Regions from separate parts of the Saccharicrinis fermentans DSM 9555 genome, predicted to be linked through region 1. Evidence: riboswitches for the same ligand, from Rfam matches in the RefSeq annotation. Region 1 holds a riboswitch; the other holds the start of a gene.
What was found. Region 1 has a riboswitch for thiamine pyrophosphate ahead of thiM (hydroxyethylthiazole kinase). Riboswitches for the same ligand answer to the same signal wherever they lie in the genome.
Positions count from the first base shown of each region.

Region 2: another riboswitch for thiamine pyrophosphate. It lies ahead of CYTFE_RS0107755 (sulfide-dependent adenosine diphosphate thiazole synthase); the one in region 1 lies ahead of thiM (hydroxyethylthiazole kinase).

Region 1 covers NZ_KI912107.1:2,297,389-2,302,654, reverse strand. The annotation lists gene CYTFE_RS0109020 (T9SS type A sorting domain-containing protein) at 1-685, shown strand, start outside; gene CYTFE_RS0109015 (RNA polymerase sigma-70 factor) at 799-1,371, shown strand; gene CYTFE_RS28605 (FecR domain-containing protein) at 1,511-2,713, shown strand; TPP riboswitch at 2,767-2,861, shown strand; gene thiM (hydroxyethylthiazole kinase) at 2,952-3,749, shown strand; gene tenA (thiaminase II) at 3,742-4,410, shown strand; gene thiE (thiamine phosphate synthase) at 4,400-5,035, shown strand; gene thiD (bifunctional hydroxymethylpyrimidine kinase/phosphomethylpyrimidine kinase) at 5,183-5,266, shown strand, end outside.
Region 2 covers NZ_KI912107.1:1,970,457-1,975,722, forward strand. The annotation lists gene CYTFE_RS0107745 (alpha-L-fucosidase) at 1-773, opposite strand, end outside; TPP riboswitch at 1,256-1,349, shown strand; gene CYTFE_RS0107755 (sulfide-dependent adenosine diphosphate thiazole synthase) at 1,407-2,177, shown strand; partial or broken gene thiE (thiamine phosphate synthase) at 2,269-2,785, shown strand; gene thiC (phosphomethylpyrimidine synthase ThiC) at 2,887-4,161, shown strand; gene CYTFE_RS0107770 (DUF4857 domain-containing protein) at 4,282-5,266, opposite strand, start outside.

The DNA of each region.
Region 1 (5,266 bases):
AAAGATTGGAGGACAGGAGTCGGTAGCTGTATTTGTCAATTATTCATCAGAAGTGCCTGAAGAGGAGGAAATACCTGTTAAGTTGTACTATTCCAGTGCTTCAGATATTGGTGTGCAGTTTTCTGGTAGTCGAAATTTTTCTATTCGTACATTGGATTACAAATATATTAAGGAGGCCGAATTACGTATTGGTATTAGCAGAAAGGCTGCGAATAGCAAAGAGGTGAAAATTTATTTTAACGGGACTGAATTACTTGCGCCTGTTGAAGATTGTGCCGATAGACTGACTGGAGATTTTTATGCTACTACAAAAATAGTTAAGGTACCCGGTTCATTGTTAAAAACGAATAATACTATTCAGGTAAATTTTCCAGATGGAAAATCGGGTGGTGTAGGAGCGGCTGTGTTGAGAGCTAAAATGGGAGATGATGTTTCTGTGCGAAATTTAAAGTATCATAAAAATAAACTCAACATATTTCCAAACCCCTCAGATCATGAGATCACTGTTTCTTCGAATAAAGAAGGGGTGATAGAGATTATCGGTTTAGATGGTAGACTAAAAAAGAGTGTAGAGGCCTCTGTTGGTGATAATAAGTTTTCAATTGAGGATTTAATGAGTGGGACTTTTATTGTTCAGTTGGTTACTGGTAAGGATTTGTACACCAATAAGTTATTGGTGTACTGAGCTTGTAAATAGAATAAACTATTTTTGACAATGCAATTATATGTTTGTGTTTTGATGTAATAGTCATTATTTTATGGGTTTAAAATGCGCAATTTCACTAAATGATATCTGCTATGGAGGTCTTAATCGATGATAGACAGTTTAATGTAAGTCAAGAAGATTTGAATGGCTTAAGAAAAGGAGATCGAAAGATATTTGAAAATATATTTAGTGAATACTATGAAAGATTAGTTCGCTTTGCCGAAGGTTATGTGTTCGATCATCAGGTGAGTGAGGATGTTGTGCAGGATTTTTTTGTTTGGCTATGGGAAAATAGAAAGTCGCTCCTATTACGAACTTCGCTTAAAACTTATTTTTTTACAGCGGTTCGAAATCGTTGTTTTGACTATTTGAAGTCACGTAAGGTGAAGGATAAATATAGACTTATGTGCATTCAAGCTGTAATCAATATCTCAGATGAAGAAATTGATAACAGCCATTCTTTACAGCAGCTCAGAGAAGCTATTGACAAATTGCCGCCTGAAATGTCCAAAGTATTTAAGGCGAGGTATTATAAACAGCTTAAGATAGAAGAAGTGGCTGCCGAATTGGAAATTTCGGTTTCTACTGTAAAAACGCAACTTGCTAGAGGAAAACGCAAGTTGCGAGTGCTTATTCCAGATTGTGCCCTGTTGTTTTTATTGTAATTTAGGAGGATTTTGCTACAGCAGTATGTTGTGTTATTTGCACTCATGTATGGGTTTATTAAAAAATGTATAAAAAAGTTAAGATGTTTGTCGTCCTTTTTGATTTGTTAGTCGTCATACGACAAAATAAACAGTCAAAATGCAGAAATCACATATCGACTTTTACATTATCTGGAAAAAAATCTTTTCAACTACCTCTGCAGAGGAAGATAGAGAATTGCAAAAATGGTTAAACGCTTCGGCAAAGCATTTTAAGTTTTTTTATGATGCTGAAGCATTTCATAAATATGGTTCCTCATTTTCAAAAAAGCCTGTAGATAGTCAAATTGCTTTAAAAAAGGTCAGGTCAAGAATCTTTAGGAAACTTGTTTTTAGACGTATTGCTGCGGCAGCTGTTATTCTATTTATTTTTAGCACGGTTACGTATGTACTCCAAAAAGATTGGCATACGTCTGATGAACTGATTGCAAAAGATATTACTTCAGAATCTAAATCAGGTAAGCAAAAAGCCATATTAATATTACAGGATGGTACAACTAAAAGTTTGACAACAAAGTCTGCTATAAAGGTGCAGCAAGGGCAAACTTTACTGCAACAGTCCGAGGAAGGCTTGTTTTATGTTGCTGGCCACCAAAAAACAGATAAATTAGTTTATAATACTCTCAAGATTCCCAGAGGAGGAGAATTTTTTATTGAGTTGTCAGATAAGAGTAAAGTGTGGTTGAATTCTGAAACTACACTTCGTTACCCAGTTTCCTTTACCAACAAACAAAGAGTTGTTGAACTGACAGGAGAAGCCTATTTTGAAGTCTCTAAAGATACTAAACGTCCATTCATCGTTATTTCAAATAATCATACTGTACAGGTTTTAGGAACTCAGTTCAATATTTCATCTTATCCTGAAGAAGCAGATATTAAAACTACCCTTGTACAGGGATCTGTTAAAGTAAAGGCTGGAGATGCTGATAACGTGATACTTAAGTCTAGTTTTCAGTCGGTATATCGTGTGGAAGATGATGTTGTTATTGCGAAAAAATTTCATGTTGGTATGAATGCCGGAGACTTCGATGGCGTAGCTGATTTGATTGCTAAATATCCGGAACGCTTTTCAAGTCCTTTAGATGTGCTTTGGTACGAACGAAGAGTTGAGCTTGCAGGTGAAGGTGATCGTTGGTTTGATTTGGTTAGAAGTGGCAGGACTGCAAGTGTTATGGGTGCTATTTATCCGGGTGTTGATTGGAATAAACATATTTATCTGCCCGTCGGTTTAATAGAACAAGGAAATTCGGGAAATACACTGACAGCTTATCCTGATGAGGTATATCCAGACCCAATTGAGTAGTTGAAATAGTACTTATAATTATTGTATATTATATTTTTATTTACCTTTGCATCAATAACTATTAGGGGTGCCTTTTATCATAGGCTGAGATAATACCCTTGAACCTGAAATGTATAATGACATCGTAGGGAAATGGTTTTGATATTTAAATACTAGTTTTATTTATATATGAGCCGTTTCGTATTTTACGAGACGGCTTTTTTGTTAGGTGACTATTGGTGTCAATAAAATAAATCTCATGATAAAGACAAATCAAGTAACGGAGGCTTTACTTAAAGTGCGGACAAAAGCACCGCTGGTTCATAATATTACCAATTATGTGGTAATGAATAATACAGCCAATGCCCTTCTTTCCATTGGTGCATCGCCTGTTATGGCGCATGCAATCAATGAGGTAGAAGATATGGTTGGGATAGCATCATCGCTGGTAATAAACATGGGTACATTGAGTGATAGCTGGGTAAAAGCCATGATCTTGGCCGGTAAAAAAGCCAAAGAAAAAGGTATTCCTGTCATTTTTGATCCGGTAGGTGTGGGTGCCACTCCTTATCGTATTGAGGTGGCACAGCAAATACTTAAAGATTGTAATCCTTCTGTAATAAGGGGTAATGCATCGGAAATAATGGCGCTGTACAATTCTAATGCGAAAACAAAAGGTGTGGATAGCACCGTATCGTCTAATGTGGCACTTGATTCGGCTAAATTACTGGCAAAATCAATGAATGTTATTGTTGTGATCAGCGGCCAAACGGATTATATAACCGATGGTGATAGAGTGGTGTGTATTCATAACGGAAATACCATCATGGCAAAGGTTACAGGTATGGGCTGTACAGCCAGTGCTTTATGTGGCGCCTTTGCCGGAGCTGAAGAGGATTTATTTGTGGCTACTGTTAGTGCGATGGCCATTATGGGTATAGCAGGTGAAATAGCAGCTAAACAGTCTAAAGGACCGGGATCAATGCAAATTAATTTTTTAGATACTCTTTATAGTCTGCAAGCAGATGAAATTGTAAATAGGTTACGACATGAATAAGCGCTGGAGTGATCAAGCTTGGAATACGGTTCTTTATCATTATAATAAGATAACGGAACTCAAGTTTATTGAAGAGTTAATGGACGGAACCCTAGCGTCAGAGAAATTCTCCTTTTATATTCACCAAGATTCTATTTACCTGGGTGAATATGGAAGGGTTTTGGCTGGTATTGGGGCTCGTATGTCGAATGCAAAACAGCGTAGTCTATTTTTGAAATTTGCGTCAGATACCGTTTTTGTGGAGCAAGAATTACACCGAGGATATCAGGAGACATTGAAGGCTTATAAAACTTCGGAAGCTTCGCCTGCTTGTTTATTATACACTTCTTTTTTGCATAAACAGTTGGCCATGGAACCTATAGAGGTGGCAGTGGCTGCTATTTTGCCTTGTTTTGTGATATACGGAAAGATAGGTAATTATATAAAAGAGAATCAATGCAATGTGAATAATCCTTATCAACAATGGATTAATACCTATGGAGGAGAGGAGTTTACGCTGGCAGTCAAACAAGCAGAGCAGATAAGTAACGATTTGGCACAAAATACGACTGATGTAATACGTCAACAAATGACGGAAGCTTACGTTATGGCTTCGCGGATGGAATATATGTTTTGGGACAGTGCTTATAAACTAGAAAAATGGCCATTGAATGAGAGATAACCTGGATTTAAGTCTTTACCTGGTGACGGACCAAAAGTTGTCGAGAGGTAGAACGCATGAGTATATTGTGGAACAGGCTGTGAGGGGTGGCGTTACCATTGTTCAGTTACGCGAAAAAGATGTTTCGTCACGTGTGTTTTATGAATTGGCCAAATCCCTGATGGGACTATTGAGACCATTGAATATTCCTTTGATCATCAACGATAGGTTAGATATTGCATTGGCCGTTGAGGCCGATGGTTTGCATATTGGTCAAAGTGACTTGCCTTATGCGGTCGCCCGAAGATTGATGGGGAAGGATAAAATAATAGGTTTGTCTGTAGAAAATCTTGCACAGGCACGAGAGGCCAATGAGCTGGATGTTGATTATATTGGACTGTCTCCTGTGTTTTCTACTCGTACAAAACAAGATATCAATAAGCCTCTGGAGTTATCTGGAGTTAAAGAGATTATTGGTATTACTAAGCATAAAACGGTGGCTATTGGCGGTATGAATAGTTTGAATATTGAAAGTGTGATGAAGACCGGAGTAGATGGGATAGCAGTTGTGTCAGCTATTGTATCACAAGAGAACCCGCAGGAAGCAGCCTTTCGTCTTGCCTCTCTTATTCATCATGAAAAGTAATTGTACATGAAACTGGCATGGCCAGCACAATAACTAGATATACAGGAAAAAGAAATACGCGGTATTTATGAACACCTTTGAATATAAAATTTGGTGAATAATAAATTTTCAGATCCATATGACCATTAAAAAGTTTAATCTAAATACATGAAAAGTTATCATAGAGTACTGGCAATAGCTGGTAGTGATTCCGGAGGAGGAGCAGGTATTCAGGCTGATATTAAAGCCATA
Region 2 (5,266 bases), 330 kb from region 1:
CGATACTCTTCATAGGCCGGTTCACTGAAACCCAGATCGAACCAAAAAAGATCAGGTTTATATTGGGTCATCATATCCATAGAACGTTCATACCAATGTTTTACCCACTCTTTTGATGCAGGTTCCCATCTATCATGCTTAGTCCAATAGAAATCCTTTAATTCTGGATTCATCGTTTCAAACTTTTCCTTATAGGTCCACCAGTGCCATCCATAAGCAAAATGTGATGACATACCCACTTTTAAACCTCGCTTTTTAGCTTCATCAAATATCAACCCTACAATATCTTTCTTAGGACCCATTTCAGTAGCTTTCCAACGGGTAATTTTAGAATCATACATGGCAAAACCGTCACAATGCTCCCCCACAGGAACAATATATTTAGCCCCGGCCTCCTCAAATAAATCAACCCACTCCTTGGCATCAAACTTCTCTGCTTTAAACATGGGTATAAACTTGGTATAGCCAAAATCCTCTGGCTTTCCAAAATCTTTCACATGGTTTTTATAGGCATTCGATGCTTCTTGACTTGGATTTCCCAAGGCATCCACTTGTCCTTCGTTCCACATATGATAGCCGTACCATTCCGAGTTATTGGCTGGAACAGTGGTGGGGCCCCAATGTATAAAAATACCAAACTTAACATCTTTAAACCACTCAGGTGTTTCATACTTAAGCAGTGATTCCCACTCCGGTTTATACTTCTTTTGTGCCGATAAAGTCATTAAAGGTAGCGCTATAAAAAACGCAATGATAGCATGCTTACAATTCATCTTTCTTAATTTTTAGCTTACAAGTTAACATTGCCGTCCTAGCCTTTTTTTATATAAATAGACTAAACAGCCTCTATTAATTATCTACTACAAAAATAGTGGTCTTTAGAAACAATATCTAGCACATAAGCAACGGGTGTTTATACAAATCCGACCATTATTTTATGAAGGATCTCGCCTGAATATTGTACCGTTGTCTACATCCTCATCAAACCCGGTTAAAGCAGTATATTTTAGACTCACTAACCCATCAACAAAGCCCCCCTACAATAAAACAAAAACCGTGCTACACACTGTACCCAAAGCCGCCTATTCATATAATAAAAGGGTTTCACAGAACAAATATTTTCATATCTTTCATTTCCAATGGTCACAAGAAAAATCCACCAGTATCAATTGCTTGTGATATATAAAATTTACGCCAGGTTTCTTTTATTATCTCTTTTTTAACAGTATTAAAATATTTTATCATACATTTGTAAAAAATAAACTAGGGGTGCCTAACTTCAAGGCTGAGATTATACCCTTTAACCTGAACAGGATAATGCCTGCGTAGGAAAGTAAAGTGAGAATCAACTATCCAAAGTTATATTCCCCTGTTTATTTGTAATATTCATTTAAATAAACAGTAAAATGGAACAAATTGTATCAGTAGGAATTGTTGATTCCTATTTCAAAAAACTCAAAGAAAATTTAACCGTAGATGTTGCCATTGTAGGCGGAGGACCATCGGGCATGGTAGCAGCTTATTATCTGGCCAGGCAAGGGTTTAAAGTAAGCGTATACGAACGTAAACTGGCACCCGGAGGCGGCATGTGGGGAGGTGCCATGATGTTCAATGAAATTGTAATACAGAAAGAGGCCTTACCTATTCTGGACGAATTGAATATTTCATACAAGCATTACGACAAAGATTACTACACCCTTGATTCGGTACATGCCACCAGTGCACTCATTTATCATGCCACCCAAGCCGGTGCAACATTTTTTAACTGCACATCTGTAGAAGACGTAGTATTTCTTGATAATAAGGTAAGTGGTGTCGTTCTTAATTGGGCACCTGTTCACCGTGAGAAAATGCACGTTGACCCCTTGGTAATTATGGCCAAAGCAGTAATCGATGGTACCGGTCACGATTGTGATATAGCCCGAATCCTTGAACGAAAGAATAACATTCAATTGCTCACGGCATCGGGTAAGGTAGAAGGAGAAAGATCCTTATCGATCGACGAAGCCGAACGCACTACCATAGAAAACACCAAAGAAATTTACCCCGGTTTGTATGTATCAGGAATGGCTTCCAATGGGGTTAGCGGAGGCTTTAGGATGGGGCCTATCTTTGGAGGAATGCTATTGTCTGGTAAAAAAGTGGCCAATTTAATAGCCGACAACTTAAATAAATAGGATGGAGAATTTTGGAACCTATATCATTTTAACTCGTCCTCAGCTACCCTATTCCGTCATTGCAGAAAAATGTGTTTTACATGGTGTAAAAATGCTTCAGTTACGCGAAAAACACCTTAGTGACAAAGAACTCATTAAGATTGGAAAGGAGATCAAAAGCATCACAAAAAATAGCTCTACCAATTTTGTAATAAACGACAGACCGGATATAGCCGCTATTTGCGATGCTGACTTCCTACACTTAGGACAAGACGATATACCTATTAATGATGCCCGAAGTATTGTGGGCAATATGAAAATAGGCATATCCACCCATTCTATTGAGCAAGCTAAAGAAGCATTGAAACACCATCCTGACTACATCGGGTTTGGTCCAATTTTTCCAACCAACGCCAAGGCCATTCCTGATCCCCCCCGTGGGTACAGAACAACTTCAAAAAGTATTGCGTTTTGCCAACGTACCAGTGGTTGCCATAGGTGGTATTTTTCTAGAAAACATAGAGCAGGTGACAAAAGCTGGCGCAAAAAACATAGCTATGGTTCGCCACTTTATGCAAAGCACAAAATTCGATGAACAAATTGAAAATGTAAACAAACTATTAAAATAAACAAAATTAAACGGTCATGGATCGAACTTTCAATTGTACCTCTGGGACCCAAATAAATTCAAAACTACACTTACCTTTTAATTTTGTTAAACTATATGCAGATGAAAACACAAATAGAAAGTGCCAAAGAAGGTATTATAACGCCGCAAATGTACGAAGTGGCACAAAAAGAACAGGTAGATACTGAGTGGATTAGAAATGAAGTGGCATACGGGCACATTGTTATTCCCAAAAACAAGCACCATGATTTTCCGGTACGGGCCATCGGAAAAGGCTTAAGCACAAAGGTAAATGCCAATCTAGGGACATCCGAAAAGCATTGCCAATTGCATGAAGAGCTTGAAAAAATGGGTATTGCCATAAAATATGGAGCCGATGCCATTATGGATTTATCTACAGGAGGTAATATCCATCAGATATTAAAACAAATTATTTCACAATCAACGGTAATGGTAGGTACAGTACCTATTTATGGTATGGCAACCCGTTTATTATCGGAAGGAAAGAAAATTGCCCAACTTGATCCGGAAGAATTATTTCAAGAAATAGAACTTCAAGCCCAGATGGGTGTTGATTTTATGACACTTCATTGTGGAATAACCCAATATTCTCTTTCATTTTTAGATAATGACGAAAGAGTATGCGGCATCGTCAGTCGGGGTGGCGCACTACTAAAACGATGGATGGTTGATAACAATAAAGAAAATCCTCTATATGAGCAGTACGACAGGATTCTTGAGATATGCCGTAAATATGATGTAACTATCAGTTTAGGTGATGGATTGCGTCCGGGCTGCGGAGCAGATGCTTCAGACAGAGGACAAATAGCTGAATTATTGACCCTCGGCAAATTAGTGGATAGAGCCAGAGAAAAGGGTGTACAAGTAATGGTGGAAGGTCCTGGTCATATGCCTATGGATCAGATTGAAAGTAACATGAGATTCATGAAGAAGATTTGTCATGAGGCCCCCTTGTATGTTCTGGGCCCCTTAGTTACCGATTCCGCCCCTGGATATGATCATATCGTTGGTGCCATTGGAGGTACCATGGCTGCCATTCATGGTGCAGATTTTTTATGCTATGTTACACCTGCCGAGCACCTATGTCTTCCTAATGCGCATGATGTAAAAGAAGGCGTGATGGCAAGTAAAATAGCAGCCCACAGCGCTGACATAGTAAACAATATCAATGGCAGCAAGCAACGTGACTACACAATATCAAAAGCACGTAGGGAATTGGACTGGGATACCATATTTAAAAATGCACTTGATCCTGAACTGGCACAAAAAAGAAAAATGGAATCGGAGAGTAGTGAAGAAGATCATTGTACCATGTGTGGCAATTTATGCGCCGTAAAAAACGATCAAAACATCTAAAAAACATTGTATATAAGGGTTTATTCTCTCATATAAAGAAAAGGAGAATAAACCCTACGCTTTGACAAGCTAGCATACTTTCGAAGACGGCTTAAAAAAGCTACGTGTTATATACTCCGTCTATTCCTTCAATAACAAACAAACAATAAAACCAAAAACGCCGGTGCCCCCTATCCAAAGCAAATAAGGCATCAAATTTTGTGCATCCTTTTGTCTAAAATAAAGCCAAAAAATGAAGGCTAAAACAAAATTTACGACCAACACCCACAATTCAGCAAACTGTATACATGGTTTTACAAACTCACTATACCCAGATAAAAAAGTAATTTGAAAAGGAAAAACGTAACTTAAAACCACTTCCGTTTCCTGCGGTCTAAGTAGACTGATACTATCGACTACATTTTTGGATATGGCCTCAAGTGCCAGACATTCTTTCCCCTTGTCTGAAACCACGTTCGTCATCCAGAAAAATGGATTAGCCATGACAATTAAGCGATCCTTTTCGGCATTAAAAACAGGGGTTTTTATGAGTTGGAGTTCATAATTATTGGTGGTAATAAGATAAACCCTGTCTTTCTTATCAAACAAAAAACCATAATGACTTTTATCCTGAGGTTCACGAACTGTAATATGTAATGGCTGAATATCAGCAGGTATATTTATATTTTTAACAAAAGGTTTTCCATTCACCATCTTCAAGTGAAAAATACGATCCTTCGCATCCAACACAAAGTACCCTTCATCATATAATTTTCGAAGCGTTGGATTACCAAAAAGCTTTTTAGCCGGAAAAGCAAAGCCAACACCCTCAAATGCTTGCATAAAAAGTTGACTTTTTTTTATATTAATCTCATTCGTTTCCGGATTTATAAACTCTATTTTGTTTTTAATACGAAAAACATCTCCAGGCATCTCCAGCTTTACCCTTCCCGAAAATGATTCAAACAAAGTATAAATAGGAATAGCAGGTGTACTAATTTCTACCGGGTTATATTTTAAAAAAAACGTTCCGCGACTTATATCCTGCACAGTCACTGCTTGACCATTTATACTATCCGGAAACCTATTGTCTTTAAACAATTGTTTCGCATAAAACAATGGTAAA